4 regions of the Bacillus sp. iso_77 genome follow, and region 3 is predicted to be linked to each of the others. Evidence: riboswitches for the same ligand, from Rfam matches in the RefSeq annotation. Region 3 holds a riboswitch; each other region holds the start of a gene.
The links. A riboswitch is a leader RNA that binds a small molecule or an ion and turns the genes downstream of it on or off. The one in region 3 is predicted to bind S-adenosylmethionine.

Region 1 (7,969 bases), 1.5 Mb from region 3:
TCTCAATGGCCGCAGCCAGCTGTTTAGTGCGGGCTGGGCTTGCACCACTCGTAGATATGGAGATTGTCACTTTTCCTGCCCTTACAACCTTTGGCACAATCACATTGCCTAGCTCTGACTGGCTCACACAGTTGACGAGCTGATGCGGAAGCGCTGATTGCGTCATCCACTCGTTTACTGAAGCATCATCTGTAGCAGCAACAATTAAAAATGCATCCTTTACATCTTCCGCATCCACTTTCTTTTTCTTCCAAGTCAGTTGATATGTCTCAATGAGATTCGCCATTTCATCACAAATGTCAGGGCTCACAATGGTTATGTTGCATGGCTCCATGCATAGCGCACTCGTCCTTCTAGCCGCAACCCTTCCACCGCCGGCAATTAGCACGTGTTTATTGGTTAGATCAAGATGAACTGGAAGCATGGCTTTCTCCTTGAAAACGAAACGCATCCTCTTTGTTTAAGATGGTTTCCTGCACACGTTCAATATAAGCTGCTTTTACATGGGGATGAAACCCAATATATCGGCAGACACGGACATCTCGCAGCCGCTCTCTCGCCTGATTCGCTTCACTCTCAATCTCTTTCATTAAAATGCCGGTAAATAAAAGATAAGGCACGAGATAGACAGGCGTATCATCATCTACTGTTAACTGTGCTAAGACGTCACGATAATTCGGTTCACACGCTGTAATAAAACACGGAAAAACCTCTGCACAAGGTAACATGCTTCGGACATCATCTGCAATGCCAAACACATCCCGCTTTACATCTGGATCAGAGCTTCCACGGCCAATTAAGAGAATTTTTGCGTGCTCTCCCTTGTATCCTGCTTCTTCAATCCTTGCGATAACCGCTTTCGTGACTTCTTGGTTCACGCCTATAGGTCTTCCATATGTCACCTTCACTTGTGGGAAACGTTTTTGTACTTTCACAATCTCATCTGGAATATCTGATTTGGCATGCATGGCAGTTAAAAGGAGGAGCGGGACGATCGCAATGTGGGTTGCTCCTTTTTGTACACAAGTCTCAAACCCTTCTTCGATTGAAGGGTCCGTCAACTCTAAAAAACAAATTTCTTGGATATCTGCTTCCACTAACGGCATACAGCTTTTCATAAAAGAAATGGCTTTATCCTGTGCTTCTTTTACCCTGCTTCCATGCCCAACATAAAGGACAGCTTGTTTCATTTGACTCCTCCTTGCGACCTTAGTTTTATTCAGACGAAAAGACACGATGTCTACACGTGTCTTTTCACCTTTGTTCTCATTTCTCAATCAGTGCTGGTTCAAACCAGTTCAACTTTTGATGAAAGTGAACAACATCTCCTACCACGATTAAACTTGGGTGCTCGATCCCTTCTTTTTCAACCGTTTCAGATAGTGTCGCCACCGTGCAGCAAGTCGTCTTTTGCCTTGTGGTCGTTCCCCAGTGAATAAACGCAGCTGGGGTTTCAGGATTCCGCCCATTTTTCAAAAGCAGCCGCTGGACTCTTTCCACGTTTTTGACGCCCATGTAAATGACAAGGGTATCTATCCCCGTCGCCAGCGCTTCCCACTTTTCTTCAAAATGTTCATCCTTTTGATAATGCCCTGTCACAAACGCAACATTTGAGCTGAATTCTCGGTGCGTGACTGGAATGCCTGCATAAGCAGCGGCTGCAATGCCAGAAGTAATCCCTGGGACAACTTCATACGGAATACCATGCTCAGCTAAGCATTCGATTTCTTCACCGCCACGGCCAAATACAAAGGGATCACCGCCTTTTAGACGAACGACTATGTTCCCTTCCTTCGCATGAGCAACAAGTGCTTCATTAATCGCTTCCTGTCTCATCGTATGATGATTCGGCAGTTTGCCGCAATAGATCAACTCCGCCTCCGGTTTGGCATGGGCAAGAATCTCTTGATTGACAAGACGATCATATAAAATGACATCTGCCTGCTGTATTGCCTTATGGGCCTTTAGCGTAATTAAGTCTGGGTCACCCGGTCCGGCACCAACAATGTATACTTTCCCCATCTTGCTTTCTCCCCCTGCCATCAGGCGATTATTTCGTTTTATCCTTTACATAATCAACAAGGCGCTGTTTTGACTCCTCGCGTGATAATTCACCTGTATCTAGGACGAGCTCAGGCGCAGCTGGCTCTTCGTATGGTGAATCGATTCCCGTGAAAAATGGAATTTCGCCGTTTCTTGCTTTTTTATATAATCCCTTTGGATCACGCTCTTCACACACGTTCAGATCACATTTCACAAACACTTCGTGAAATTCTCCGTCTTCGACTAACTGTCTTACGATTTGGCGGTCTTCTTGAAATGGTGAAATAAAAGCAGTAATGACAATCGTTCCTTGCTCAACAAATAATTTCGCCACTTCACCGATGCGCCGAATGTTCTCTTTTCTGTCGTCATCTGAAAAGCCTAAGTCTTTATTGAGTCCATGGCGTACGTTATCGCCATCAAGGACTGTCACTTGGTACCCCTGTTCAAACAGCTCTCGAGCCGCTGCGTTGGCGATCGTCGATTTACCTGAACCGCTTAGACCTGTCAGCCAAATGATCCCGCTTGTATGGTTGTTTTTCTGTTGATATTCTTTTTTAGTAATAGATGAATCATGCCACACGATATGTTCGTTGCTCATGTCATACCCTCCTTTAAGATACCGTCGTTTTTAATCCTTCGATTAATGTTTCAATGACTTCTTTTCGGCTGAACGTGCTCGGTGGTAATTCACCATTTCTCAGCATCGTTCTGACCTTTGTACCTGAGAGAATGACATGTTCGCTTTTATCATGTGGGCATGTTTTTGGTGTTGCCATGGCTTCACATGTATTGCAGTAAAAGCTGTGCTCAAATTTTAATGGTGTGATCCCAATTTCTTCGCTTGTAAATTGTTCAAATAGCTCCTGCGCTTCGTATGTGCCGTAATAATCACCAACACCTGCATGATCTCTGCCGACAATAAAATGTGTACAGCCATAATTTTTACGCACAAGCGCATGAAAAATCGCTTCCTTTGGTCCAGCATAACGCATGGCAGCAGGAAAAACACCTAAAAAGACGCGGTCTTTCGGGTAATAACCGTTCAGTAACACTTGATAGCTTTTCATTCTTACATCTGCTGGAATATCATCAGATTTTGTTTCACCAACAAGTGGATTTAGAAATAGACCATCCACTGTTTCCAGTGCTGTCTTTTGAATGTATTCATGCGCACGATGGACTGGGTTTCTCGTTTGGAAACCAACAATGGTTTTCCAGCCGTTTTCTTTAAAATGTTTTCTTGTTTCTTCTGGCTCATACGTAAATTGCGGGAAAGGTTTTTCACTGCGTTTCGTCAGTGTAATTTTACCACCAATATACGTATCACCGCGTTCAAATAATTTTTTCACGCCTGGGTGATTGCGGTCATCTGTTTTATACACATTCACTGCTTCTTTTTCCTTATCAGGTGTGTATTGATCTTCCACCTCAATGACCCCGTATACTGTTCCATTATACGATAGACGAACAATGTCACCTTGATTGATCTCCGCTGCTTTTTCCTTTGTGACAGGCAAAGTAATCGGAAGAGACCAAACGACACCACTTGCTAGTCGCATACTGCTGACAACTGCTTCATAATCAGCTTTCGTTAAAAACCCTTCAATTGGACTATACCCGCCAATGGCGATGAGTTCAAGGTCTGCAAAAGAGATGGCATCCAGCTCAATTTCTTTCGCAGCTGTGCTTAGATCAAATTCTTCATTTACTCGATTAATTAATACGCCACCATGTGGTGTTAAACTCATTTGTTCATCTTCCTCTCAATGTTCATATTTATTAGATGTTAATAGTCGGATTTATATTTAAATCCCGCCGCCCTGTTCATGAATCGAGCTGCTCTCATTTTTAACTGCCTTCATAAGACTCAGTGCACCTAGTGAAGCAAGCAGTACACTCATCATGATAAAGATAGAGTAATAGTCTCCTTTTAAGAAAAGGCTTACCAACAAATAAGATAGACTAAGTGATAAGAAAGGTGACACAACCCATACCTTCAGCATTTTTTTCACAACATGTTTATGAAAAATGTTCGGTCCACCCTTTGCCATACCAAGCCCAATAATGGACGAGGAGGTAATTTGAGTAAGGGGAACAGGGAGTCCGAATATAGAGCTGACGATGACAAGTCCTGCACCGGTGCTCGATAATAGAATGCCTTCACCCGTTTGATAGCGTGTAATTTTCTTTCCGTTTGTTTCTAGTACCCTTCTTCCTAGAAGCAGCGCCCCAATGGCCACAAAGATTCCGCCGTAAAGGGTTCCTTGCCCGACTGATAAAACACCTGATGCGACAAGCGGGCCGACCGCATTGGCGACATTGTTCATGCCGGCTGAAAATGCTTCTAAAAACCCACTGATAATCAAAACAACAGATAAGATCAATGTACCTTTTTTGGATAATGTCCGTTTAGGGAACAATCTGATGATTTTGACAACAGCAAAGGTAAAAACAAAGGCAACAATCGGAATAATCACCCAAAAAGAGACAATGACTAAGATCGATTTCACATACAGCACTTTATATGCGGCTGCCACACCGACCACAGCTCCTACTGTGACCTCACTTGTGGATAAAGGAATGGCCAAGAGGTTCGCTATGAAAAGTGATAATGCGGCCGAGCCAATGATGATACACACAATTTCAAGTGTGATGACAGATTCAGGCATAATCCCGGAGCTGATCGTTTTGACGACCTCGCCGCCGCCAATCACTGAACCTGCTAATATTCCAACTGCACAAACGCTGAGCGCGTATATTGGCTTTTTGATCGCACCTGAACCATATGCGATGCCCATCGAAGCGGCTGCTCCGCTTGCGCCAATATTTAAAGCAAAGAATAAGCTAAATAAAATTGCGGCGATTTCCATACATTATGCTCCCTTACTCATGTAATCCGCACTCAGTCTTTGCTGTCCCTGACCATCTTCCAGAACGCAAATCATCAGCAGTAAATGCCGGCTGTGTACAAGGTGCACACCCGATGCTTGGATATCCTTGGTCATGCAGCGGATTATAAGTAAGATCCTCTCTAGACGCATATCTCCATATGTCCTTCCACGTCCAGTGGATGAGCGGACATACTTTGACTGATTGGAATTTTTCATCCTTATTTAAGAAGTTCGTACCTGCTCGTTTAGGCGACTGCTCTCTTCTTAAACCAGACAGCCATGCCGGATAGCCAGATAGTGCCTCTTGCAATGGAATGACCTTTCTCATATGACAGCAGCTTTGAGGATTCGTTTCCCATAATTTATCACCATGCTGCTCATTCTGCTCTTCCACCGTCAGCTCAGGTGTTTTCAGCACGATGTCTAAACCAGGATATCTTTCCTTAACTGCATCAATGGTGTCGTATGTTTCCTTGAAATGCAGACCTGTATCTAAAAAGACAATTCTTGCATCTTTTTTTACTTTCGCAATAAGATCGATCAGGACAATGCCCTCAATGCCAAAACTGCATGCATAAACGAGCTGATCACCATAGTGGCCGTACGCCCATTTCAGCACAGATAGGGCCCCTTTATACAAATCGTCCTCTTGAAATGTAATGGACGGCTCTTGCCAATTTTCATAAGTTAACATTGTTTCTCCCCTTCCGGAGTACTGCTTCTATTGCTATTCTCCGCACTACTTTAATCTGATTTTTTCATTTTTTTCCACTTGAATCACTTGACCGTCCTGAACGATCAACGTAATTGAACCGAATTTCATATCCCCAATCAGCTCTTGCATATGCTTCACTAAGTCCTCATCCTGGTTTTGTTTCAGTTCCATCTCCTCTTCCTCCTCACCGTTAAAATAAAAAAACTTTCTTTCAGTCCGAAAGAAAGATGAGGAAGCTCACGATTTCCTTATCTTTCAAAATAGAATCATTTTGCAGGAAGTAGCACCTTGCAAATCGCAGGTTGCCGGGCTTCATCGGGCCAGTCCCTCCACCTCTCTGGATAAGAGTTTTAATTTGTATTAAATATTAACACAATTCAAACAAAAGTCAACCCGACTTTATTGATAGGATTAGTTTTTATTTAAATTTGAGTCTATTTTACTATTTTTAACCAAATAAAAAGCTGTGCAGTGCAGCACAGCTTTTTTAAAACAAGACAAGCTTTTTAGACCGTTTCTTCCATCCAAGATTCAGACGAAGGATCCTGTCTCCAGCGTTTTAGTTTATTCATAGCAGAAGGCTCAATTGCTTTTAGCTCAAGTGCCACTTCTGTCAGTGTGTCATAGTCTGTCAGCGTGACATAGGGAATGTTTTTCTCTTGAAAAGCCGCAGCTGCTTTTGGCAGTCCATAAGTGAAGATCGCAACAACTCCGAGTACGTCACAGCCTTCTTCTTCTAGCGCAGCCACAACTTCAAGAACGCTGCCTCCAGTTGAGATGAGGTCTTCTACGACAACCACCTTTTGTCCAGGTGATACGGCTCCTTCAATTTGATTTCCTTTTCCGTGTGCTTTTGGTTTACTTCTTACATAACACATCGGTACATTCAGACGATCAGCTGCTAATGCCGCATGAGGAATGCCAGCTGTAGCTGTACCTGCGACAACTTCCGCTCCTTCAAAATGAGTGAGAATCAAGTCTTTTAAACCTTCCGCAATGTCCCCTCTGACCTCAGGATAAGACAAGGTGAGGCGATTGTCACAGTAAATCGGTGATTTGATACCGCTCGCCCATGTAAATGGTTCGTCTGGTTTTAAAGAGACAGCTTTGATTTGTAATAAATGCTTCGCGATTTTCGTTTTCATCCGGCAGTCACTCCCACTCTTTCAAAATTTGTTGATAAGCTTCCACTGGGTTTGTGGCTTTTGTGATCGATCTTCCCACAACAATCTGTGAAACACCCTGTTCTTTGGCAAAGGCAGGTGTCGCCACACGCTTTTGGTCATCCGTTTGATCATTTGGTAAGCGAATTCCTGGTGTCACAGTGAGAAAGGAAGGAGAGATTTGTTCATGAAGCTGTTTTGATTCATGAACAGAGCACACCACACCATCAAGTCCACTTTCATATGCCAATTGTCCATAATGAAGCACAGCCTCTTGCAATGGGCGGTCAATTAGTAATTCTTTTTTCATCATATCTTCTGACGTGCTTGTCAGCTGGGTCACTGCAATAATGCCTGGGCGATTTTGCCCGGCAGGGGTTCCGCTTTCAAGCCCCTCTATGGCCGCCTGCATCATTCTTTTCCCGCCGGCTGCATGCACATTCACCAAATCAACACCAAGTGCAGCAAGCCTGTTCATCGCTTTTTGCACAGTTGTTGGAATGTCATGAAGCTTCAGATCAAGGAAAATACGGCAATTTTTTTCTTTCAGTGCATCAATAATGGCAGGACCTTCTTGGTAAAACAGCTCCATGCCGACCTTTACGAATAATGGAGTGCCTTCAAAACGATCTATAAAGGCGTGCGCCTCCTGTCCTGACGGAAAATCAAGCGCGATGATGGGCAAGTGCTTCATGTTTCCAGCTCCTTCCGATGCATTCCTCTACAGATGAATACCCATAAGCCGCTAACACATTCGGCAGTTCATCAATGATTTCCGGGCAAATAAATGGGTTCACAAAATTGGCTGTCCCAACAGCTACCGCACTTGCGCCAGCTAGTAAAAATTCAAGTACATCTTCAGCGCTTTGCACCCCGCCCATTCCAATAATCGGAATAGAAACGGCCTGACTGACCTCATGCACCATTCGGATGGCAACAGGTTTTACAGCAGGACCTGATAATCCGCCTGTTTTATTGGCAAGAATGGGTTTGCCTGTTTTTAAATCTAAACGCATCCCAATCAAGGTATTGATCATGGTGAGTCCATCCGCTCCAGCCGATTCAATCGCTTTAGCAATCTCAACGATATTGGCTACATTAGGTGACAGTTTCACATAAACAGGAACGGAGGAAACTTCCTTAACAGCTTTTGT
Region 2 (7,969 bases), 540 kb from region 3:
AACGGAACATTTCACTTAAATTATCCATTTTAGAAACATTGATGCTCCAGCCAGACAACATGATTGAGCAGATCATTTCTTATTGTGACCAATTAGAATCTATGAATTTCCTTGTTGATCTTGAGGCTATCTGTCAGGATGTAGCCGCCTACTTAACTGAAAATGGTCTTCCGAAAGAAGCGATGTATTTTCAGAACAAGGCATTGTCATTCAAAACTTGTTAAGAAGATGGAGTGATGTATGATGAAAAAATGGCTGATCTCAAGTGCGATTTTTGCGCTCTTGTTCACAGGTGTTTGGATTGGCACTTCTACACAAAAAGGCAGCCCGTCTGCACAATCGCAAGATGACGGTACGATCATTCAAAAGAGAGATCGAGGCACCAACCCTTAATAAGACTGAAAAGAGTAGCTGTCATTCAAAACAGCTACTCTTTTTATTGGTTAATCAATTTCTCGTTTGATATTTTGCATTTTTTCATCTAAGTAGTGAGCGATATCTGCCGCTTCCTTTAGTTCATCGGTGAGCTGATGAGGAACATCGTTTTGCAGTTTATAATAGATTTTATGTTCGAGACTCGCCCAGAAATCCATCGCAATGGTCCGCACCTGAATTTCAACCTTCACATGCTCCACACGATTCGTTAAGTAAACAGGAATCTCAACAATTAAATGAAGACTTCGATAGCCATTTTGTTTCGGATGCTGAATGTAATCCTTCACTTCAAGGATCTTTAAATCCTCTCTTTGCCTCAGAACATCAATAATGTTATAGATATCTTGAATAAACGAACAGATGATACGGACACCAGCGATATCATGTATGTACTCCTTAGCACATTGTGTGGTGATGTCACATCCTTTTCTCGCGAGTTTATTCACGATGCTTTCAAAGGATTTGATCCGTGATTTAGTATGCTCTATTGGGTTGTGTCCATGGATTAAATTATATTCCTGACTAATAATCGAAAACTTTGTATCCATTTCATCTAATGCAAATTTATATACTAATAATTCATTTTTCCAGTCTTCCATGACACTTTTCAAATCTTCTACATGAGTTGCTGACATATTCATTCTTTTTGTCATCTCCTTTTGGCAAACAGCTGTTACACTGCTTTCCGTTTACTAGACGGAGAGAGGACACAAATGGTTTTAAAAAAATACATCTTAGCCACGCTGTTTGTAATAAGTCAGCGCGAGTGCCAGTGCAAGCACAGATCCTTTCACGATATCCATTGCATAATACGGGACAGACATCATCACAAGTCCATTTTGCAAAATACCGATGAGTACCGCACCAATAAACGTACCGAATGCGTTTGGTTTACCTGCTCCCATGACTGAAAACCCAATAAAAGCAGCAGCTACCCCATCCATTAAATATGGCGTTCCTGCGTTAATTTCTGCTGTCATCACCCTTGATGCCAGCACGATACCACCGATCGCCGCAAATAAGGCAGACAACAAATATGCTGCGATTTTGTATTTGTTCACATGAATACCAGATAATCGAGCGGCTTCTTTATTTCCACCGATAATATACATCAATCGCCCATGCTTTGTGTAAGTCATAAAAACATGGGCAAAAAGCACAATTGCCGCCATAATCAAAATGATATAGGGGACCTGCCCAATCTTGCTGAAAAAGGCAGGGATGGTGCCAGTTGAAAAAGTGCCATCAGGCAGCACCATATTTTCAGAAATGGTCGCACCTTTCGTATAGGTTTGTGCCAGCCCTTGAATGATAAACATCATGGCTAGTGTCATGAGCATATCTGGGATCTTCATTTTGACAATCATCCAAGCATTCAGCAAACCGACAATAAGAGAAGCCGCCAGCGCAGAAAGGATCGCAATGAGTGGGTTTTGCGAGAACCATACAAACATGGAGATCACAATTGCATTTGATAACGTAGCAACTGAGCCTACAGATAAATCAAAGCCATTCACTGCTAGGGAGATCGTCAGCCCTACCGCAATGATGGTTACAATCGAGATCGATCGTAAAATATTGATGATATTTCCTGACTGTAAAAATGCCGGATTGGCTGCTGCAAAGACAACAATCAATACGACAATCGTTAAGATGGTGCCATATTGATAAAAGAAATCAAACAGATGAAAGGATGGCCGCTGTTTCTTGATTTGTTGAACTGGGGCTGAAACTTGTCGTTCACTCATGATTGTCCTCCTGTTGAATGATATAAAAGCTCTTCTTCAGTCATTGGTGCCGTCATTTCCCGGGCAATGCTGCCATCATATAAGACGTATACTCGGTCGGCAATTCCTGCAATTTCTGAAAGCTCACTTGAAGCATAAATAACCGCTTTTCCTCTTGCAGCTAGTTCTGCAATGAGGGAGAAAATGTCCTTTTTTGCTCCAACGTCTACACCTTTGGTTGGTTCATCAAAGAGATAGACATCCGCCTCAGCCAACAGCCATTTTCCAATCGCAATCTTTTGTTGATTTCCACCGGATAGATGCTTCACCTTCGCTTCAAGAGAAGGTGTCTTGACGCCAAGCCGCTTGACGATTCCATCTGCTGCCTTCCGTTCCTTAGAACGATGTAAGAAGCTGAACGGCCGTGTAAACGAACGTAGACTTGCAGCTGTTACGTTCCATCCAACAGTTTCTTCTGTTAGAATCCCTTCTTTTCTCCGTTCCTCAGGCACAAGGGCAATACCCGCTCTCACAGCGTGATGAGGCGACTTGATATGAATGGTTTGACCATGCAGCTGCACAGTGCCTGATTTTTTTTCTGAGGCGCCGAATAGGGCTTTGCACAATTCTGTTTTACCAGCACCGACTAGTCCTGCAATCCCGAGAATTTCTCCTTTTTTCACATGAAGATGAATGTTGTTTAATTTATGTTGGTCATGCAACTCTTTCACATCAAGCACAATCGGTGCATCCTCAAGCGTTGTACGAGATGGGAATTGATCCTCTAATGGCGCGCCAAGCATTTCTTCAATGACCTGCTTTGGATCTGTTTCTTTAATGAGGTGCGCCGCCACATCAGTTCCATTCTTCATCACAGTCAGTTCATCACAGATGTTGAAAATCTCCGGCATGCGATGCGAGATAAAAATGATGCCTGTGCCGTTCTTTTTCAATTGATGAATCATTGAGAATAACTTGCTTGTTTCTGCATGACTAAGTGGAGCGGTTGGTTCATCTAAAATTAAAATGCTGCATTTGATCGACACAGCCTTGGCAATGAGCACCATTTGTTTTTCTGCCAGTGTCAAATCACTCACAAGACGCTTCGTTGAGATGTCAATGTCCATCTCTTGTAACAGCTGTGCTGCCTTGCGGTGAATCTCTTTCCAACAGACGAATGGTTTTTTCTCCATTTCATGAATCATCATATTTTCGCCAACACTTAAATAAGGCACGAGAGCTGTATCCACTTCTTGATGGACGGTCTGCACACCGTATGAGGCCGCATCCTTCGGTGTATGAATGGTCGCCGCCTCGCCATTGATGTGGATGGTTCCTTCAAAATGTGAATGAGCACCAGAGAGAACTTTCATTAACGTTGACTTCCCAGCGCCGTTCGCCCCAATCAGGGCATGGACTGTGCCTTTTTTTAATGTGAAATTTGCTTGATCTAACGCTTTGACTCCTGGGAATTCAATCGAAATGTTTTTCATATGAACAAGCGGCGTTGTCATAGGTGTCCTCCTTCTCTCCTGATCGTCAATTGAAAAACGAAACACCCTCTATGAAAAGAGAGTGCACGTTGTTTATTTTGCATAATGCTTCTTCAAGGTCTTCATCCAGTCTTCTTCAAAAGCAGTCGATGATCCGAATCCTTTTACTTCATCTGCAAGATTGACCATATTGATGGCCTTTCCTGCATCCTGAAGCTGCTTTTGTGAAATGAGAGAGGCCTCAAGGTCATAGGAAGATGGCGTTTTCTCGCCAGCTAGTTTCTTCGCAAGAATCCTTACGTCGATTGCGCCAATGAGCTTCGGATCGACAGCGGCAGTGTACTTCCAAGGGCTGTCTTTCGCAGTCATTTCTTGCAGATCGGCATTAGACACATCAATACCGTATATTTTCACTTCGGTTCTTCCTGCTTCTTTTAAAGCTCTTGCGGCACCAATCGCAAATGCATCCCACGTGGCAAAAATCGCATCCAGTTTACCCTTTGGATATTTATTTAGCATAGCCGCAACCGCATTTTGTGTTTGAACTGATGTATCAGAGGCCGCAACGCCAAATCGGTCAAGTTCCTTGATTCCTGTATGCTGTTTGAGCGTTTCTTGGTACACCTTGTTTCGTCTCACCATTGGAGGGAATCCGTCTACCCAAAGATACGCAATATTTGCTTTCCCTTTAAAATCAGCCACGAGTGCATCTAATGATTTTTTCGCTAATTGCTCGTCATCTTGAGACGTCACTGTGACCCCTTTGATGTCCTTCAGCTTCGGATTTGAATCAAACGCCACAACTGGAATGCCTTTCGCTGTGATCTTCTTCACATCAGCGACTGTCGCCTCATCATCCCCATGAGAGATGATAAAGCCATCATAGTTTTCTTCTAGTGCTTGAGAAATGGCATCATGAAACTTCGCCGTATCACCATTTGCCGTGTAGACATCTACTGTAAAGCCTAGCGCTTCACCTTCTGCCTTCGTTCCTGCTAAAAACTGAGCAGTATGATCGTCCCCGCCAATTTTACGGATGACTTTAATTTTTGCTCCCTGTCCTTTTGCAAATCGCTTCGGGACATTGTCAAAGGAGACCTTTTCGTTTGCACTAGCCTTTGAGCCTGCGCTTGATCCCGTACCGCAACCAGATAATAGCACGGTCAGGACCGTCAATAATACAAGAGATGATGTCCAATATTTACGTTTCATTGCTGTTCCTCCTCAAGTTGTTTTATTTTTCACATCGGAAAACTAGGTAAAGAAGTGGAAATATGCCTGTGAACCCAGTCTTTTGATTCTAAAAAAAGAGATCAAAAAAAGCCTCTCTTGATAAAGAGAGGCTTGATCACCGTTGCATGAAACATGTATCGGGAAGTCTTCCTCTCTTATCTGTCAAAGCTGTAACAGCTTTGCAGGAATTAGCACCAATTTCTTAAATAGAAACGGTTGCTGGGCGTCATAGGGCCAGTCCCTCTGCCTCTCTTGATAAGAGATCCGTTATGAAATTTGTTTTAGTTGAAATGTCTTCTTTACTTTAATGTGATGTCTCATCAATGTCAATGACTTTTTTGAAAATTTCTAAAATGATCATTTGCACCGAATGCCTTGTTTAACTGCCGATGATTTTCTTAGCAGGTGATGATGCCTTAAGACGGAAATCATATTTTTTCTCATTCACAAATTGGGGATTGAGGTGTGCTGATCCTTTATCTTGACCGCTTTTCGAGCGATACGTTTTGTAGCCTTCCAGCCATTTCCCGCGCCATACCCACTGTGAGGCTTTTGCACCTTTGCGGTCATCGTAGACATTCTTTTGGAATGTATTCTTCTTGTTCACTTCGTAAAGATTCACGACTAAGTAATGCGAAGCACTGGCTGTCATGATATTATTCGTGATTCGATTGTTCACCGATTGATATTGCATGAGCAATTGACCGCCTTCTAAGCCGGCTGTGTCATTTTTGTACAAAATGTTATGGGAGATGGTCGTGTTTGTGGTTCCGCCCCGCTTCTTGTCATAGCCGCCGATGGAGATGCCTGTATAACGATTTAAATATACTTGATTGTGCTCAATGCGAATGCGTTCGGCCATCTTCCCTTTATGTTCACTTGTGACCTCAATCCCAAGGTCATTATGATGGCTGATGTTATGATCAATCACGATGTCTTTCCCGCCATCCACATAGATTCCTCCTGCGGAGATGTCCTTGCCGTACGCTGGATTCCCAACACTCGTAATCTCATAAACTTTGTTTCTAGATACGACACCATTTCGCACTTGATCATACTTTTTAGAAGGTGCGACATTCTCAAAACCAATTAAATCAATCCCGATATTGTCCGTATGCCGGACTGTATTATGTGTCACGCGGAATTTTTTCACGTTTCCGTTTAGCACAAGGGCTTCACTAAAACCTAGCTTTAACTTTTCCACAGTGTTTCCTTTGATTTCGATGTCTTCAATGGCTGCAGGTGCTTTCGTTCCATAGACCGCAATGCCATGAGCATTCCCATTTTGATGTGTCGTCTGAATGTCGTACACACGGTTGTTAAGCAGTTTGACGCCTTTGCCGCTTCCTGTGATGAATATACCGATGGGTGTCACATCTTCTTTATTCGTTTTAATATGACCGACTGTCAAACCTTTCAGGGTGATATAGCTTTTTTGATCAAGCTTCACGAGACCTCCGTCTGCTTGATTTCCTTTAAGAGATGCTCCGCTAATGACAGGCTTCTCTTTTCCATACGCTTGAAAAACAACTGGTGCTTTCTTTGTTCCAGAATGGCGGACAATCAATCTCTCTTTGTATGTACCGCCTCTCATATAAACTGTTGTCCCAGCTTTCGCGATACTTGCCGCTTTTTTCAGCGTACGGAAAGGCTTTTGCTTTGTCCCTGGATGTTTGTCGTTCCCATTTGCTGCGACGTAATAGGCAGTACCTTGCTTCGCACCAGCCTCCTCCGTCATCGCTTGACAGCCAAAACTAATGGCGGTCATCAATAAAATCAATAAGGCGCCTGATATCATTCGTTTCATCTCGTTGTTTGCTCCCTTCCACTCTCTTCTACCTTTATCGGTTAAAAAAAAGAGGATTAAAATATGGCAATGCCCCTTGCAATGTACTAGTCAAAAGGTGTATGGTTGAAAGAATATCTTACAGGAAAACAAATCGCTTTTAAATTGTCAGATTAATCAGTTAATAATGAAATTGGATTTTATTTCTAAGGGGAAACTTCAGTAAAACCACGACAGAGAGGAGGAAAGCGCTTTAACAGATTTTTCTTGTCTGAATTCCAGAAAACCTATTGCTAATATTTTGTGAAGGTATAGAATAGAATCATAATTATTTCATATTATTAGAATTTTCAAATAATCAAACAGCAAGGAGATTTACGATGCCAAAACAACCCATCCGCGTTGAACTTAGTTCAACAAAAAAACCAAAACCTCAATCTGATCAACTTGAATTCGGAAAAATCTTCACAGACCACATGTTTGTGATGGATTATTCAATTGATAAAGGCTGGTATGATCCGAGAATTATTCCTTATCAGGCGATTCCAATGGATCCAGCTTCTATGGTTTATCATTATGGCCAATCTGTTTTTGAAGGCTTGAAGGCGTATGTGTCTGAGGATCAAAAGATTCTCTTATTCCGTCCCGAAAAAAATATGGAACGCTTAAACAGATCAAATGATCGCCTATGTATCCCGCAAATTGATACAGAAACGGTTTTAGAAGGCTTAAATGAACTCATTCGCATTGATAAGGATTGGGTACCTGATGCAGAGGGCACTTCTTTGTATATTCGTCCATTCATTATTTCTACTGAGCCCTATTTAGGTGTTGCACCGTCAAGCACCTATAAGCTGATCATCATTTTATCTCCAGTAGGTTCTTATTATAAAGAAGGCATTCATCCGGTCAAAATTGCGGTGGAAAACGAATTTGTCCGCGCTGTTAAAGGCGGAACAGGAAATGCCAAAACAGCTGGAAACTATGCATCAAGCCTGAAAGCACAGCAAGTTGCTGAAACGAAAGGATTTTCACAAGTCCTGTGGCTTGATGGCATCGAGAAAAAGTATATTGAAGAAGTCGGTAGTATGAATATCTTCTTTAAAATCAACGGAGAAATCGTGACGCCTGAACTGAACGGCAGCATTTTAGAAGGGATCACACGGAATTCTGTGCTTGAGCTGTTAAAGCATTGGGAAATCCCTGTGACAGAACGTAAAATTTCAATTGATGAGTTAATCGAAGCACATCAGTCAGGTGAACTTGAAGAAATCTTCGGGACAGGAACGGCAGCC
Region 3 (7,969 bases):
ACGGCGAAATGAACAATTTGGTATTGTGACGATGTGTATCGGCGGGGGCATGGGAGCAGCAGGCATTTTTGAATTGATCTAAAGGGGGAAAACAGGATGAAAGCAATGGAAGAAGTAAAAAAGGGTGGCAGTTTCTTAATTGATGAGACGAATTATGAGCATATCTTTACACCAGAGGATTTCTCTGATGAACATCAAATGATCGGGAAAACAACAGAAGATTACATTTTACAAGATGTCGTTCCGCACATCGATCAAATTGAAAATCATGAATTCGAGCATTCTGTTCGTCTCTTGAAAAAGGCTGGAGAGCTTGGCCTGCTTGGTGCGGATGTTCCTGAGGAATTTGGCGGGCTTGGGCTAGATAAAATCAGCTCAGCCATCATTACTGAAAAATTTGCAAGAGCAGGCAGCTTCTCTCTTTCTTACGGCGCCCATGTCGGGATCGGTTCTTTGCCGATCGTGCTATTCGGCAATCAAGCGCAAAAGGAAAAGTACCTGCCAGGACTCGCCTCTGGAGAAACAATTGCGGCATATGCCCTAACAGAGCCAGGGTCAGGTTCTGATGCGCTAGGTGCGAAAACAACGGCAGTCCTGAATGAAGCTGGAACACATTATGTCCTCAATGGGGAAAAACAATGGATCACAAACTCCGCATTTGCCGATGTGTTTGTCGTGTATGCGAAGATTGATGGTGAACACTTCTCTGCTTTCATCGTAGAAAAGGATTTTCCTGGAGTCAAAACAGGACCTGAAGAGAAAAAGATGGGCATTAAAGGGTCCTCGACGAGAACGTTAATCCTTGAAGATGCCGAAGTGCCAAAGGAGAATTTGCTTGGTGAAGCAGGCAGAGGTCATGTCATTGCCTTTAACATTTTGAATATTGGACGCTATAAACTGGCTGTAGGGACAATCGGTGCATCAAAACGAGTCATTCAATTATCGGCAGAGTATGCCAATCAGCGTAAGCAGTTTAAAACACCAATTTCTCAATTTAGCTTAATTGGCGAAAAAGCAGCCAACATGTCGGCAAAGCTTTATGCCATGGAAAGTGCTGTATACCGCACAGTCGGGTTATTTGAACAAAGAATGGGTCTGTTAAGTGACGAGGAGCAAAAGGATGGGAAACAAATTGCGCAATCCATTGCAGAATATGCGATTGAATGCTCTCTTTGTAAAGTGCTTGGCTCTGAAACGCTCGATTACATTGTGGATGAAGGTGTGCAGATTCACGGCGGATATGGTTTCATGCAAGAATACGAAGTCGAAAGAGCCTATCGCGACTCACGAATTAACCGTATTTTTGAAGGAACGAATGAAATTAACCGATTGCTTGTGCCAGGCACCTTCTTGAAGAAAGCGATGAAAGGAGAGCTTCCGCTTCTTCAAAAAGCGCAAACCCTACAGGAAGAGCTAATGATGATGATGCCGGAAGAGCCGGGTGATCAGCCGCTTGATCAAGAGAAATACTTACTTGCCCATGCGAAAAAGATCGCCTTGATGGTATCTGGAATGGCGGCGATGAAATATGGGAAAGCATTAGACAAAGAGCAAGAAATCCTTGTGAATATAGCAGATATCGTCAATGAACTCTTTGCTGCTGAGTCGGCGGTCTTGCGTACGGAAAAAGCAATCGCAGCATCAGGCACAGAAAAAAATGCACAAAAGCTTGCGTATACACAAATTTTCACGCAGGAAGCCTTTTTAAAAATTGAAGCTCATGCGAAAGAATCATTGATTGCCATGGAAGAAGGAGATTCACTCCGTATGAGTCTGTCAGCCCTTCGCAAGCTGACAAGATTCACGCCAATGAATGTCATCGCGAAAAAGCGTGAGGTGGCGAAACGAATCTTTGAAGCAGAGAAATATATCGTATAAGACGGCTTAAAAGGTGCGGATATCATGTCGCACCTTTTTGTAAGCATACATTTAGGTTTTTCATATGTTTTGTGATAAAATGTTGTCACTATTTGCAGGAGGTGAAAATGGTGGCTTTAGATTTTTACGAATACCCATCTTGCGGTACATGCCGAAAAGCAAAGAAATGGCTGGAAGAACACAATAAAGACATCAACAGCATACATATCGTCGAAGAGACGCCTGATAAAGAAACATTAAAAGCCCTTTACGAAAAAAGCGGTTTAGAGCTGAAGAAATTTTTTAATACGAGCGGTCAGAAATACAGAGAGCTGCAGCTGAAAGATAAACTTCCTGCAATGTCAGAGGACGAGCAGCTTGAATTACTTGCGTCTAACGGAATGCTAATCAAGCGTCCAATTACAACAGACGGCAAACGAGTGACAGTTGGATTTAATGAAGATACATTTAAAAGCGTCTGGAAATGATGTAACTTTCATTCAGATTGTGGTATCTTCAATATAGATTGTAAGAAAAGACTGGAGGGGTATGAAATGAGCACACCAAAAGATTTACGTTATTCAGAAGAACACGAATGGGTCAAAGTAGAAGGAGATAAGGTGCGTATCGGTATTACGCATTTTGCTCAATCTGAGCTAGGCGATATCGTGTTCGTTGAGCTTCCTGAAGTAGGAGACAAAATTACAGCGGACGAGCCTTTCGGAAGTGTAGAATCAGTCAAAACAGTTTCTGAACTATACGCACCGATTAACGGCACAATCGTTGAAGTAAACGATGAGCTTGATGACAGCCCAGAGTTCGTCAACGACTCTCCATACGAAAAAGCTTGGATGATCGTAGTAGAGCCAGCGGATGCATCTGAAATCGAGAACTTAATGACAGCTGAGCAATATGAAGAAATGACAAAAGAAGACTAATTCATGTGAAATTGGACACTCTACCTTTATGGGGGGTGTCCAATTTGTCTTTTCAAAAAGAACAGGTGGATATAACAGAGCATGTCACTGGACGATTCAAAGAGAGCGGCATGGTGCTTTACCATCAAAACGAAGAGATTGGCACGATGATTAGTGAAAATCAATATGAATTAAAATCAGGTTATTCCTATGATCAAAACCGTTTTTATCGTCTGTCAGATACATTGACCCATGGGACTGAAAAATATGTAGACTGTGACGATGAAAATGGCTGGTGCTGATCACAGATAAGGCTGCAGTGAGTGCTGCAGCCTTTTTGTTGATCAATTGCCCAATCTTTACAACCTGAATGAAAGATTGTAATCTAAGGAAGAAGTGAATCAACGTCAAAAGGGCCGGGTGATCGTGATGAATGTCGAGATAGAAAAGGTCATCATTGTAGAAGGTAAATCAGATAAACAGAAGCTAAAAGAAGTCATAAGTGAACCTGTTACCATCATTTGCACCAATGGCACGATCAGTACATCGAAGCTGGATCAGCTTGTGGACGATTTATTCGGGAAAGACGTTTACATATTAGCAGACAGTGACGATGCTGGCGACAAACTGCGGAAGCAATTTCGAAAAGAATTCCCTGAAGCACTGCATCTTTTTGTCGACAGAACGTACCGCGAAGTGGCCGCTTCACCGTCAGCCCACATTGCATCTATTCTATTAGCTGCAAACATTGATGTTCATTCGAAATATTTATAAGGGTGACGTATATGAAAGAGATAGAAGAGCATGAATTCAAGGAGATAGAGGACGATTTATTTCTTTTGTACTTATATACACCATTTTGCGGAACATGCCAGCTGGCAAAGAAGATGCTGGCAGTGGTTGATGCCATGCAGCCGGAAGTTCCTTTTTATGAGAATAACTTAAATTACTCGCCAAGTTTTGCGAAAGCATTTGAGATCGAAAGTGTCCCTTGCTTTCTCCTGTTTAAAAAGGGTGAAATCGTGCAAAAAGGCTATGCCTTTCACTCCGTTCCATATCTTCACGAAATGATTGAAACCGCTAAATAAAGCGGTTTTTTGTCATATTTCAAGCAATTCATTTGAAAATTTGTCGAGCTATTTATAAAGGACAAGCCGATGTTTGTAGAGAAATGTTATGTATAACCAAATGACAGGGAGGTTATACATGTGGAAAATGTGAAAGCCCATGGAAGTGCAGGGCAGCGATTATTGTTAAAGCCGTTGCTCTCATCATCATCCTTGAAGATTACATTTGAGGCGGAAACGGACTCTTGTACATTGATTGTGGATGAACGTGGTGAAGTGAAGAAACTACCTGCAATTGAGTTATCGGATCTCATCTTTTATGGTGAGCGAAAAGAGATTTTGCAATTATTAGATGGAGACATGTCCTTACAGCAGCTGATCAGCAGAGGACAAGTGAAAGTGAAAGGCTCATTTCGAGCACTTCTTCGACTAGAAGCAGTACTTTGGCTGACGAACGGTTTTTTTCGAAAAATGATAACGTAGTCGTTTACTTGGAAATTAGCGATTTACAGCGTTGACATATCTCAGATAGCATGATATTCTACGTTAGTAAAAACATGAACATCACATAAAACAACATATTTTCTCTTATTAAGAGAGGTGGAGGGACGTGCCCTATGAAACCCGGCAACCGTCAGCATAGCTGAAATTGGTGCCAATTCACTCAAAGCCGCAATGCTTTGAAAGATGAGAGAAAGGCGTATTTGATATAAAAGGCCTTTCTGCTTGCGTTGCAGTTAGGTCTTTTTTACTGACCTTACGTCAGGCTAGCGTCATAACAGTCGGAAGAATAAATGAACGTATGTGATGGCAACCTATAGATTCAGCAAGAAAGCAGGTGAACAGACTGTGATCCATTTACAGAATGTATCAAAAACGTATCATTCAAAAAGCGGAAATGTTGATGCCGTGAAAGACGTCAACTTGGATATCGATAAAGGTGAAATATTCGGAATTATCGGGTATAGCGGCGCAGGGAAAAGTTCCCTGATTCGCCTATTAAACGGTCTGGAGATGCCAACAGAAGGAATCGTTGAAGTGGCAGGCAACCGAATCAATGAAGTATCGAATACGAAACTTCGGAAAGCAAGACAAGAAATCAGCATGATTTTCCAGCACTTTAACTTGCTCTGGTCAAGAACAGTGAGACAAAATATTATGTTCCCGCTCGAGATCGCAGGTGTACCAACGTCAAAACGGAGAGCTCGTGCAAACGAACTGATTAAATTGGTCGGTTTAGAAGGAAAAGAAAATGCCTATCCTTCTCAGCTCAGCGGCGGGCAAAAGCAGCGTGTAGGGATTGCGAGAGCATTAGCGAATGACCCAAAAGTTCTGCTATGTGACGAAGCGACATCTGCTCTTGATCCACAAACAACAGATTCCATCCTTGAGCTTTTAGCCGATATTAATAAACGACTAGGACTCACCATTGTATTGATCACACATGAAATGCATGTCATTCGCAAAATTTGTCACCGTGTGGCGGTGATGGAGAATGGCCGTATTGTCGAAGAAGGCGAAGTATTACGTGTCTTCAGACAGCCGAAAGAAGAAATGACGAAACGATTCGTGAAACAGCTTGCTGAACCAGAAGAAGCAAAAGAAACGATCGAGCACGTCCTAGAGAGAGTAAAAGAAGGTCAGGTCGTCCGGTTGTCCTTTATCGGAGATTCTGCCGAACAGCCGCTGATCACGGAAATCATTCGATCCTTCAAGGTCGATGTGAACATCCTGCAAGGAAAGATTTCTCAAACGCAGGAAGGCGCGTTTGGAACACTCTTTATCCATATAAATGGAGACGAGAACGAAGTTGAAAAAGCCATCGCCTATATCCAAAGCAAACAGGTTGAAATCGAGGTGATGACACATGTTTGAGAAATGGTTTCCGAACGTTGATCTAGAGGTTATTTGGAACGCGACGGGTGAAACGGTCTATATGACACTCATTGCATTAGCGTTTGCTTTTGCTATCGGCATCATCCTTGGGCTGCTGCTCTTTTTGACAAGTAAAGGCGGTTTGTGGGAAAACAAACCAATTAATGCTGTTATCGGCGCAGTCGTCAACATTTTCAGATCGATTCCCTTTATCATATTAATCATTCTATTATTAGGATTTACTAAACTAATTATGGGCACGATATTAGGCCCAAATGCAGCATTACCAGCCCTTGTCATTGGCTCAGCTCCTTTCTACGCACGTCTTGTTGAAATTGCACTGCGTGAAGTAGACAAAGGAGTCATTGAAGCAGCACGATCTATGGGAGCGAAAACGTCAACAATCATTTTCAAAGTATTGCTGCCAGAATCATTGCCAGCCCTTATTTCAGGTATTACCGTAACAGCGATTGCTCTGATTGGCTCTACTGCGATTGCAGGAGCAATTGGAGCAGGCGGACTTGGTGACCTTGCTTATGTGGAAGGATACCAATCTGGTAATACAGATGTCACACTTGTAGCCACTGTGTTTATTCTGATCATCGTCTTTATCATTCAAATAATCGGTGATTTGATTACAAATAAAATTGATAAACGTTAAGGGAGGAATTATTCATGAAGAAATTGATTTTAAGTGCACTATTTCTAGCATTTGCAGGCATTTTAGCTGCGTGCGGTTCATCAAATAACGCAAGCGATAACAAAACCATCACGGTTGCCGCTTCAAAAACACCACATGCCGAGATTCTTGAAGAAGCAAAACCACTTCTAAAAGAAAAAGGCTACGATCTAAAAGTGAAAGTACTGAGCGATTATAAAATGTACAACAAAGCATTAGCTGAAAAAGAAGTGGATGCGAACTTTTTCCAACATATCCCTTACTTAAACGAAGAAAATAAATCAAACAAAGATTACAACTTAGTGAGTGCTGGTGCCGTTCACCTTGAGCCTTTCGGTATCTACTCTAAGAAATACAAATCAGTAAAAGATATTCCAAACGGCGGCACGATCATCATGACAAACAACGTAGCTGAGCAAGGACGTATGCTTGCCCTATTACAAAATGCTGGTGTGATCAAGCTTGATCCAAAAGTAGATACAATCAACGCAACAGTCAAAAACATCAAAGAAAACCCGAAGAACCTAAAATTCAAAAAAATCGCTCCTGAACTAACAGCGAAAGCTTATGAAAACAGTGAAGGCGATGCAGTATTTATCAACGTTAACTATGCGATCCAAAATAAATTGAATCCGAAAAAAGATTCAATTGAACTTGAGCAAACGAAAAATAACCCATATGCAAACATCGTCGCTGTTCGCAAAGGTGACGAAAAATCAGAGAAGATCAAGGTATTAATGGAAGTTCTTCACTCTGATAAAATCAAAGAATTCATCGACAAAAAGTATGATGGTGCAGTATTGCCTGTATCTGAATAACAACTTGTAAACCTCGTTTTCATCAAAGCGAGGTTTCAACTTGTAGACAAACCCTCGCATTCGTTGTCAGGTCTGCGCTCCGGTGCTCACGAATGTCAAATTCGCTCTGCTCCGGTACTCGCCCTTCCTAGACTGCAAAGGTTTTCTATCACGCTGAAAAAAGAAGACAAAGGGCTAAAATAAAGATCATTTTAGCCCTTTGTCAATCATCTGCAACCTCGCTTTCATGAAAGCGAGGTTTTTTTGTGTATTTTTTCAAATCTCGCTCATAATAAAAACGAACAAATGACCTGAAGGGATGGAATGAAGATGAATGAACAACATATGAGCGGATCGATGCAGCAATCACTGACGGATTATAAAACGGCAATGGGTGAATTTCAGAAGAAAATGCCGGTGTTTGGCAAGAAATTCAATGAATTTACGGAGCAGTGCTTTCAGAGCGATTCATTAACACAAAAAGAAAAACAAATGATTGCCCTCGGCATCAGCATTCATGCACAGGATGAATATTGCATGATCTATCATACAAAGGGAGCACTCGATCAAGGCGCAACAGAAGAGAATTTGCTGGAGGTCGTCAGTGTGGCGACAGCGTTTGGCGGCGGTGCTGCGCTAAGTCAAGGTATCACAGTTGTTCAGCAATGTATCGATGAATTTGGAGGACAGACGCATTAAGGGAAGGATAAGATGGTATTTATCCATCTCAGGGAGTTGAGTCGTTCTCAGCCGGTTGTGTGAGAAAATATGCCAGCA
Region 4 (7,969 bases), 1.7 Mb from region 3:
CTGCCATTCCTTCACTTCCTTTATTTGATCAAATTGCGCTTTTAGATCAACAAATGTTTCATACTCTTTATGTACGAGCCCTAGCTCTTTACATTCGTTCAGTAAATAATCACGCGCAAACGTGAGATCCGCATGTTTCGCTGCCTCAATATCAGTCACTGAATCACCTATCATGATAATAAAATCATCTTCCTGCGTCAGTTCTCGAATAATGGAAGGCTTGCAGCAGCCACAGCCATTTTGGCATTCTGAATCACAGGCATGCGGCCATTCAATTTGAATATGGTCTTCTTTAAATGATGCATGGTTACAATAAATATTCTCTTGTTCGACAATCCCTTCAAGGATAGGATAGACAAAAAAGTCCATACCGCCGCTGAGTACATAGAAAGGAATGTCTGCTTTTTTGACATCATCGACAAACTGTTCAAATCCTTCACGAATCTCTGTATCCTCTAAAATAAATGACCGAATGGCTTCTTTCTGATCACTCGTCAGTAACTGAAACATCTGCCCGACGCCTTCTTGGATCGTGATCTCTTTTGCTAGAACACCATCCTTCCATTTCGTCCATTCTTTCGGAGCAAACTGTTTCATGATGCGAATGATATTATCATTTTTCGTAATCGTACCATCAAAATCACAACATACAATTGGTTTTTTCATTTATTCTGCTACCCTTCCCCAAAGATCAAGTGCTGCTTGTAAGTCTTGACAAGTTGATGCTTTTTCTTCGATAGACTCTTTTTTGACCACCGCATCAATGATCGAACGAAAGGCTTTCCCTCCTCCAATTGCTCCCCGCGGATGTCCGTGAATTCCCCCGCCTGCATTAATGACATGATCAAGTCCAAAATCTTTGATTAAGATCGGCACCATTCCCGGGTGAATGCCTGCTGAAGGGACAGGAAATGTTTGTTGAACTGTATCCTCTTTCACACATGCTTCGAAAATGCCAATGGCATCTTTTTTCGGAAGGGCGACTGATCCATAAGGAGAGGGAAAAAGACTTAAATCAGCACCAGCATATCGATTTAATTTGCCTAAAAGAAGAGAATGCGAGAATCCATAGTCTGGAGATGATGTCATTGCACCGCTCACTGCCGGATGTGCCATGATCGGCAATGGGATCTCTGGATCTTCAGCCAAGCTTTGCATGACATCAAGTCCATACGCAAAAACGTTGAATAAAAGCGCATCAGCCCCGAGTTCGGCTGCCTTTCTTGCTCGATCTTTCAAATCAAAAGTTCTACCAGTTAAATTAACAGCATAAAGCGTGCGATGTCCTGTCTCTTCATATGTTTCTTTTAATATCTTTTTTCCTTCCTTGATTCGATCTTCAAAAGGGGCTAATGGGCTTTCAAATAAAATCTCATCATCTTTGATGAAGTCTACTCCACCTAAAGCCTGTAAGCGGAGCTGTTCTTTTAAATCCTCCATATCACGACCGATCACGCCTTTAAATATACTCATCAATAGCGGCCGATCAAACACGCCTACTTTCTTTCGTATCCCCTCAATGCCAAATACCGGTCCTGGCAGACAGCTTTTAAACCTTTCCGAAAATTCGATATCGACGAGCTTTACTTTCCCATCCAGTGAAAGCTTTCCAAAAATCGTCGTCAACACCGCTGGTATATCAGCTGAAAAGTTCGCCTCAGGATAAGCAATGGTCACCTCTGTTTGATACAGACTACCATTTGCGGGAGACTGTTCTTTTACGCTCACCACACGGCCTTTATGTTTTTTCAGCTGCTCCTTTTTGAGCTGCGGCAAGTCCGTCCATGACCCGACCGTTAACCCAAGTGCGATCTGCTCTGCTTTTCGGTCTATTTGTTCATCCTCTAGATGTGTTAGTACGTATGTTGCCAGTAGTTCACTCACTAGGAATCCCCTTTCGATTGCGTCCTGTATATGGTCAATAAAAAAACCTCTTTAAGTGCTTGATCAGCGCGTTAAAGAGGTTTCGTCTCATTCATCCGAATCTTATCTCTCAGCGCTTGCTGCAAGAATTAGCACCGTGCTTCATGGAAGTCGGTTGCCGGGCTTCATTGGGCTAGTCCCTCTGCCTACTCTTGATAAGAATATTCAATTTTCTTAAATATTGCCTGAATTATCGCACCATTTTTTTACGTTGTCAATGGCTTTTTTTCAAATAACTGCAAGGCAGCGATACGATCAGCGGCTTCCTTTAGCCGCTCCTCACTTGTTAAAAGTCCGACTCTGACGTAGCCTTCACCGTGAGCACCAAAGCCATTCCCGGGTGCAACAACAACATGTGCTTTTTCTAATAATACATCAGAAAAAGTTTCCGATGTATACCCTTCAGGCACCTTTAACCAAGCAAAAAACGAGCCCTTTGGCGCACTGACGTCCCAGCCAATCTCTTTGCATGCAGCAATCCAAGTGTTTCGTCTTTTTTCGTACCGATCATTTTGTACTTGTACGCACGTTTGATCGCTTAAAAGTGCTTCTGCTGCTGCATCTTGAGTTGCTTTAAACAGTGACACAAACAGGTGATCCTGATAAAGCTCAATGGCTTCGATAACAGAGGCATTCCCTGCTGCAAAACCGACTCTCCAACCAGCCATATTATACGTTTTGGACAATGTATAGATTTCAATACCTGTCTCTTTTGCTCCGTCTATTTGCAGGAAACTAAGGGGCTTTTCGCCGTCAAATCCTATGCCGCCATATGCAAAATCATGGACTACACACATCTTATTTTCATTCGCAAACGCAACAGTATCTTCAAAAAATGTCCGGGTTGCAGTCGCACCAGTCGGATTATTTGGGTAATTTAAGTACATCAATTTTGCTTGATTCTTATCCTGCTCTGACAATTTGTGGTAGTCAGGTAAAAAATCATTTTGTTCAAGAAGAGGCATTGTGACCATGCGAGCTCCGGCAAGCACAGCGCCTGACCAGTAATCAGGATAGCCCGGATCTGGAACAAGCAGCGTATCACCTGGATTCAGTAAACATTGCGGCAATTCGACTAGTCCCGCTTTCCCTCCAAATAAGATGGCAATCTCTGTCTTTGGGTCAAGCGTGACGCCATATTCTCTTTCATAAAAAGCAGCTGCAGCTTTTTTTAGTTTCGCTGTCCCGCGGAATGAGGAGTATTGATGATTTTCAGGTTTTGCTACCGCTTCCTGCATCGCTTTCACAATATGTGGAGGAGTGGGCTGATCAGGATTTCCTTGACCTAAATTAATCACATCTGCCCCTTCCTGCACTTTTTTCTGTACTTTTTGTACAAGCGACGCAAAAAATTGTTTCGGTAAATGTTTCAATACATCCGATTGCTGGAATTCCATTTTTTCACCTTCTATTCAAGTTACGTGACAATACAATCACTGTAATGGATTGTTTTATGAATTGTAAAGCAATTTTGAAAAAAGATTGACATGTGAACTGCAGCTCTGATAATATCTAGAATTAAGAAATGCAAGCAGACATGAAACAATTACATATTGATTTCTCTTATCGAGAGTTGGGCGAGGGATTTGGCCTTTTGACCCCAACAGCAACCGACCGTTAATACCACTGTGAAGTGGGGCGCAGCAAGTACAGCGCCAAGACAATTCATTGTCTTATAGGGCACGGTGCTAATTCCATCAGACGTATGTGCTGAGAGATAAGAGAGGCTTCGAGCATACACGCCATCAAGCCTCTTTCTCTCAGGAGAAAGAGGCTTTTTTATATGATTTGGAGGGGAAACAATTGGTTACACTTACGGCATCATATGAAGAATTAACAGAAAGTTCGGCAGTTGCACTTGCCATTAGACTTGGCTTGATTCAGGAGAGCAGTCATTTGACATGTACTGAAATCGGTGACGGAAATTTAAATTACGTCTTTCATATTTATGATCACAAACAAGCAAAAGGACTGATTATCAAGCAGGCCCTTCCTTACGCAAAGGTCGTTGGAGAAAGCTGGCCGCTGACATTAGATCGTGCAAGAATTGAAAGTGCAGCACTCATCAAGCAGTCAGAGTATGCACCTCATCTTGTACCAGCCGTCTATTATTCGGATACAGCTCTTGCAGTGACGGCAATGGAGGATCTATCACACCTTGAAATCGTCAGAAAAGGGCTAATTGCCGGAAAACATTATCCGTATTTATCAGATCATGTCGGAGAATTTTTAGGCAAAACACTATTTTACACGTCTGACTTTGCCACAAATCCCAAAATCAAAAAACAATTCGTGAAGCAGTTTACGAACCCTGATCTTTGTGACATTACAGAAAAACTCGTTTTCACAGATCCTTTCTTTGACAGCGAAACGAATGACTTCGAAGAGGAATTAAGAGAAGAGGCACAAGCACTATGGGCTGATCTTGAACTGCAAGCAAAAGCAGCCGAATTGAAACGGATCTTCTTAACCTCTGCTGAAACACTGGTACATGGAGATCTTCATACAGGCAGTATTTTTGCAAACGAAACGGAAACGAAAATCATTGATCCAGAGTTCGCTTTTTACGGTCCTTTCGGATTCGATATCGGTCACTTTATTGCCAATCTGTTCATAAATGCTTTATCTCATGAGAATGAGCAGGATCAGCAGCACCTGTTTGATCATGTCGTCAATGTGTGGGCAACATTCAAAGAAGTGTTCACAAAAGCATGGAAAGAAGACAGTATTGAAGCGTTTAGTGTATCGGACAGCTTTTTAGAAACAACCTTTGACCGTATTTTAAAAGAAGCCACCGGCTTTGCTGGCTGTGAGCTTGTTCGCCGAACCATCGGTCTTGCGCATGCGGCTGATCTCGATGCGATTCCATCACATTCTAGAAGGCTTCAGCAGAAAAAAGCAGCACTTACACTAGGAAAAACATTCATCAAACAATATCAAGCAGTGGAAACAGCGTCTGACCTCGTCGCATTATTCCAGCAAACTGTAAAGGAGTGACGAGTTTTGTCTAAAGAATTTGAAGTTCCCCGTTCCGTCGAATGGGAAGAAAACCGTATCAACATTTTGAATCAGCAAAAATTACCCGCTGAAACCGTGTTTGAGCATTTATATACAAAAGAAGATGTGTATGATGCCATTGTGACACTAAAAGTACGCGGAGCACCTGCTATTGGCATTACAGCGGCTTTTGGGCTCGCACTCAGTGCACAAGAGATTGATACAGAAGACATTGATCTCTTTAAGCGAGAAGTCGCTCGCCTGAAAGAATACTTAAACAGTGCTCGTCCAACCGCTGTGAATCTTGCCTGGGCATTAGACCGGCTTTATCAGCGCATTGAGCGTGCTGCTTCGGTGAATGCAGCCAAAACTGATCTTGTCCATGAAGCCATTCAAATTCAAATCGAAGATGAAGAAACATGCCGGCAAATCGGTCAAAATGCTCTTCAGCTCTTTAAATCTGGTGATCGAATTATGACCATTTGCAACGCAGGCTCCATTGCCACAAGCCGGTACGGAACAGCGCTTGCACCCTTTTATTTAGCGAAAAAGAAAAACCTCGATCTTCACATTTACGCATGTGAAACACGTCCTGTCCTTCAAGGCGCTCGTCTGACGACATGGGAATTGATGCAGGGTGGCGTAGATGTGACGCTTATCACGGATAATATGGCAGCCCATACGATGAAAGAAAAACAAATTTCTGCCGTTATTGTTGGTGCAGATCGAATCGCTAGAAACGGTGATACAGCAAATAAAATTGGAACGTTAAGTCTGGCTATTTTAGCTAAACACTTTCAAATTCCATTTTTTGTGGCTGCGCCTCTTTCGACCTTTGATGTGTCAACTCAGGATGGGTCAGATATTCCGATTGAAGAACGCGATCCGCAGGAAGTAAAGGAATTAAACGGCATCCAAATTGCGCCTCCTGACGTGCAGGTATTTAACCCTGCCTTTGATGTCACTCCTCATCATCTCATTTCCGGGATCATTACAGAAAAAGGCATTATCACTTCCAACTATACAGAAGAGATTGATGCACTATTCACCGAAAGCGTGTCACTTTAATCAAACAAAAGCGCGGGGTTCTTATCATTTAAGAGCACCGCGCTTTTTTGTTTCGTTCGTTTTTGCTAATATTTCTTTTTTCTGTTCTTCTGTCAACACGTTCATTTTGACGCATAGTGATGTGACGGCATACATTTTATCTTTTTTGCCCCATAACATGTTAGCAGCCTCCTTTTTCCCTAGACCAACTTTTTTAGCTTAATAAAAGGATATGTCGCTCACTAAACATTTGGAACAGGTCAATTCATTTATTTTTGAACAAATGGGATGCCTTCTAATTCTAACAGGATCGCTTTCATCCCTGTCTTCGTCCCTGCATAACCAGTCAGAGTCCTGTCTTTTCCAATGACCCGGTGACACGGGATAAAAATAGGCAATGCATTGCGTCTATTAGCTTGTCCAATGGCTCTGACAGCCTTTGGATTGCCGATCGCTTCTGCAATATCAGCATAGCTTTTTGATTCACCATACGGAATAGTAGAAAGTGCCTCCCACACTTGCTCTTGAAACGGAGAGCCTGCTTGCTTGAGCGGGAGATCGAACACTTTCCGATCGCCCTTAAAATATTCATCCAGCTGTTTTTTCGCTTCTTTTAATACAGGCGTGTCTTCTTGTTTAAAACGGTCTCTCTGCTCTTTGACCAAAAACGATTCATCATCAAACTTCACTTCAATGATGGCGCCATCTTTCTCTAGTATGTATAATGCCCCGATTGGTGCGGTATAGACTGTATAATACACATTAAAGCTCCCCTTCTTGTTTCTGCTGCCGGAGTGGAAGCGTGAGATGGAACACTGTTCCGACCCCTTCTTCACTCTCTACCTCAATGGTTCCTTGATGCTCTTCAATAATTTTATAACTAACCATTAACCCAAGTCCAGTGCCTCTTTCTTTTGTTGTATAAAATGGTTCTCCGAGACGCTTTAGTTTATCCTCTGTCATGCCGCAGCCTTCATCACGAAGAGAAATCACAATGTGCTCCTCCCCCTTCCTTTGAATGCTCACGTATACATTTCCTTTCTGAGGCATTACTTCAATCGCATTTTTTAAAATGTTAATAAAGACTTGCTTCAATTGATTTTGTTCACAGTAGATGAGCGGAATATCATCGAGCACATCTAAATGCATTTGTACATTGCCAAGATTGGCCTGTGCGTGAAGAAGGTCCATCGTGTCTTTGACAATTTGCACGACATTTTTTTCTTCATAGATGATGGCCTGCGGTTTCGCTAAAATCAAAAATTCTGTAATGATGGATTCGATTCTTTTTAGCTCTGATGTGATGACATTAAAATAGAGCGAATACTCCCCTTCAATGTTTCCTTTGAGCAGCTGAATGAAACCTTTTAAAGCCGTCATTGGATTTCTAATTTCATGGGCAATTCCAGCGGCAAGCTCTCCGACAACATGAAGCGTATCCGATTTTCTTACCCGCTCCTCTAATTCCTTGCGCTCAGTCACATCTCTAAAGATGGCCAAATTCATGTTATGAATAATATTTCGTTTAAAAGAAAACTCCAAAATACGTTGATCTGGATGGTTCAGCACAAATGGAACTTCATTGTCCATCTCGTCTAATGACATCGCCTGAGCTGGCTGTGCCAAATTTTCAATTTGATATGGCGCAAGGATATGAAAAAGGTTCATTTCCGTTAAGTGATCATCTTTGAGGCCAAGCAGTTCACTTGCGGATGGATTCACATCAATAATCCGGTATTGATTATCGAAAAGAACAATGCCATCCATAGAACCATTAAATACTTTACGGAATTTGAGCTCACTTTCTCGCAGCTCCTCTTCCATTCGCTTTCTGTCACTGACATTCCGTAGAATGGTTAAGTGCTGCCCTTCTAATACCGCATGCTTAGAGGTGAACTCAAGCTCTTTGAATTGGCCATTCGCCATTCTAAAGAGGAGTTCTTCTCTGATTTCAAGATTCCTTATATACCGCCTTCTTGTCGGTCGGTATCTGTGATCAGAT

Region 1: another riboswitch for S-adenosylmethionine. It lies ahead of AC0VYC_RS07525 (YezD family protein); the one in region 3 lies ahead of AC0VYC_RS15215 (methionine ABC transporter ATP-binding protein).
Region 2: another riboswitch for S-adenosylmethionine. It lies ahead of AC0VYC_RS17945 (sugar ABC transporter substrate-binding protein); the one in region 3 lies ahead of AC0VYC_RS15215 (methionine ABC transporter ATP-binding protein).
Region 4: another riboswitch for S-adenosylmethionine. It lies ahead of mtnW (2,3-diketo-5-methylthiopentyl-1-phosphate enolase); the one in region 3 lies ahead of AC0VYC_RS15215 (methionine ABC transporter ATP-binding protein).

What each region holds. Positions count from the first base shown of each region.
Region 1 is NZ_CM149683.1:1,480,388-1,488,356, reverse strand. It holds gene AC0VYC_RS07560 (precorrin-2 dehydrogenase/sirohydrochlorin ferrochelatase family protein) at 1-424, opposite strand, end outside; gene AC0VYC_RS07555 (sirohydrochlorin chelatase) at 405-1,190, opposite strand; gene cobA (uroporphyrinogen-III C-methyltransferase) at 1,267-2,022, opposite strand; gene cysC (adenylyl-sulfate kinase) at 2,051-2,644, opposite strand; gene sat (sulfate adenylyltransferase) at 2,658-3,794, opposite strand; gene AC0VYC_RS07535 (inorganic phosphate transporter) at 3,852-4,916, opposite strand; gene AC0VYC_RS07530 (phosphoadenylyl-sulfate reductase) at 4,930-5,631, opposite strand; gene AC0VYC_RS07525 (YezD family protein) at 5,677-5,823, opposite strand; SAM riboswitch class I at 5,898-6,000, opposite strand; gene pyrE (orotate phosphoribosyltransferase) at 6,159-6,797, opposite strand; gene pyrF (orotidine-5'-phosphate decarboxylase) at 6,805-7,509, opposite strand; gene AC0VYC_RS07510 (dihydroorotate dehydrogenase) at 7,481-7,969, opposite strand, start outside.
Region 2 is NZ_CM149683.1:3,478,239-3,486,207, forward strand. It holds gene AC0VYC_RS17920 (Rap family tetratricopeptide repeat protein) at 1-224, shown strand, start outside; gene AC0VYC_RS17925 (hypothetical protein) at 241-393, shown strand; gene ywaC (GTP pyrophosphokinase YwaC) at 444-1,076, opposite strand; gene AC0VYC_RS17935 (ABC transporter permease) at 1,170-2,183, opposite strand; gene AC0VYC_RS17940 (sugar ABC transporter ATP-binding protein) at 2,180-3,676, opposite strand; gene AC0VYC_RS17945 (sugar ABC transporter substrate-binding protein) at 3,749-4,867, opposite strand; SAM riboswitch class I at 5,041-5,150, opposite strand; gene AC0VYC_RS17950 (right-handed parallel beta-helix repeat-containing protein) at 5,268-6,695, opposite strand; gene AC0VYC_RS17955 (branched-chain amino acid aminotransferase) at 7,055-7,969, shown strand, end outside.
Region 3 is NZ_CM149683.1:2,934,434-2,942,402, reverse strand. It holds gene AC0VYC_RS15255 (acetyl-CoA C-acetyltransferase) at 1-82, shown strand, start outside; gene AC0VYC_RS15250 (acyl-CoA dehydrogenase family protein) at 97-1,878, shown strand; gene AC0VYC_RS15245 (arsenate reductase family protein) at 1,989-2,345, shown strand; gene gcvH (glycine cleavage system protein GcvH) at 2,412-2,795, shown strand; gene AC0VYC_RS15235 (YusG family protein) at 2,840-3,076, shown strand; gene AC0VYC_RS15230 (toprim domain-containing protein) at 3,204-3,548, shown strand; gene AC0VYC_RS15225 (thioredoxin family protein) at 3,560-3,862, shown strand; gene AC0VYC_RS15220 (SCP2 sterol-binding domain-containing protein) at 3,983-4,324, shown strand; SAM riboswitch class I at 4,427-4,535, shown strand; gene AC0VYC_RS15215 (methionine ABC transporter ATP-binding protein) at 4,691-5,716, shown strand; gene AC0VYC_RS15210 (methionine ABC transporter permease) at 5,709-6,377, shown strand; gene metQ (methionine ABC transporter substrate-binding lipoprotein MetQ) at 6,392-7,213, shown strand; gene AC0VYC_RS15200 (carboxymuconolactone decarboxylase family protein) at 7,523-7,891, shown strand.
Region 4 is NZ_CM149683.1:1,278,018-1,285,986, reverse strand. It holds gene AC0VYC_RS06510 (2-hydroxy-3-keto-5-methylthiopentenyl-1-phosphate phosphatase) at 1-666, opposite strand, end outside; gene AC0VYC_RS06515 (methylthioribulose 1-phosphate dehydratase) at 1-7, opposite strand, end outside; gene mtnW (2,3-diketo-5-methylthiopentyl-1-phosphate enolase) at 667-1,884, opposite strand; SAM riboswitch class I at 1,984-2,085, opposite strand; gene AC0VYC_RS06500 (pyridoxal phosphate-dependent aminotransferase) at 2,130-3,320, opposite strand; gene mtnK (S-methyl-5-thioribose kinase) at 3,727-4,920, shown strand; gene mtnA (S-methyl-5-thioribose-1-phosphate isomerase) at 4,927-5,988, shown strand; gene AC0VYC_RS06485 (hypothetical protein) at 6,013-6,147, opposite strand; gene AC0VYC_RS06480 (methylated-DNA--[protein]-cysteine S-methyltransferase) at 6,237-6,728, opposite strand; gene AC0VYC_RS06475 (PAS domain S-box protein) at 6,730-7,969, opposite strand, start outside.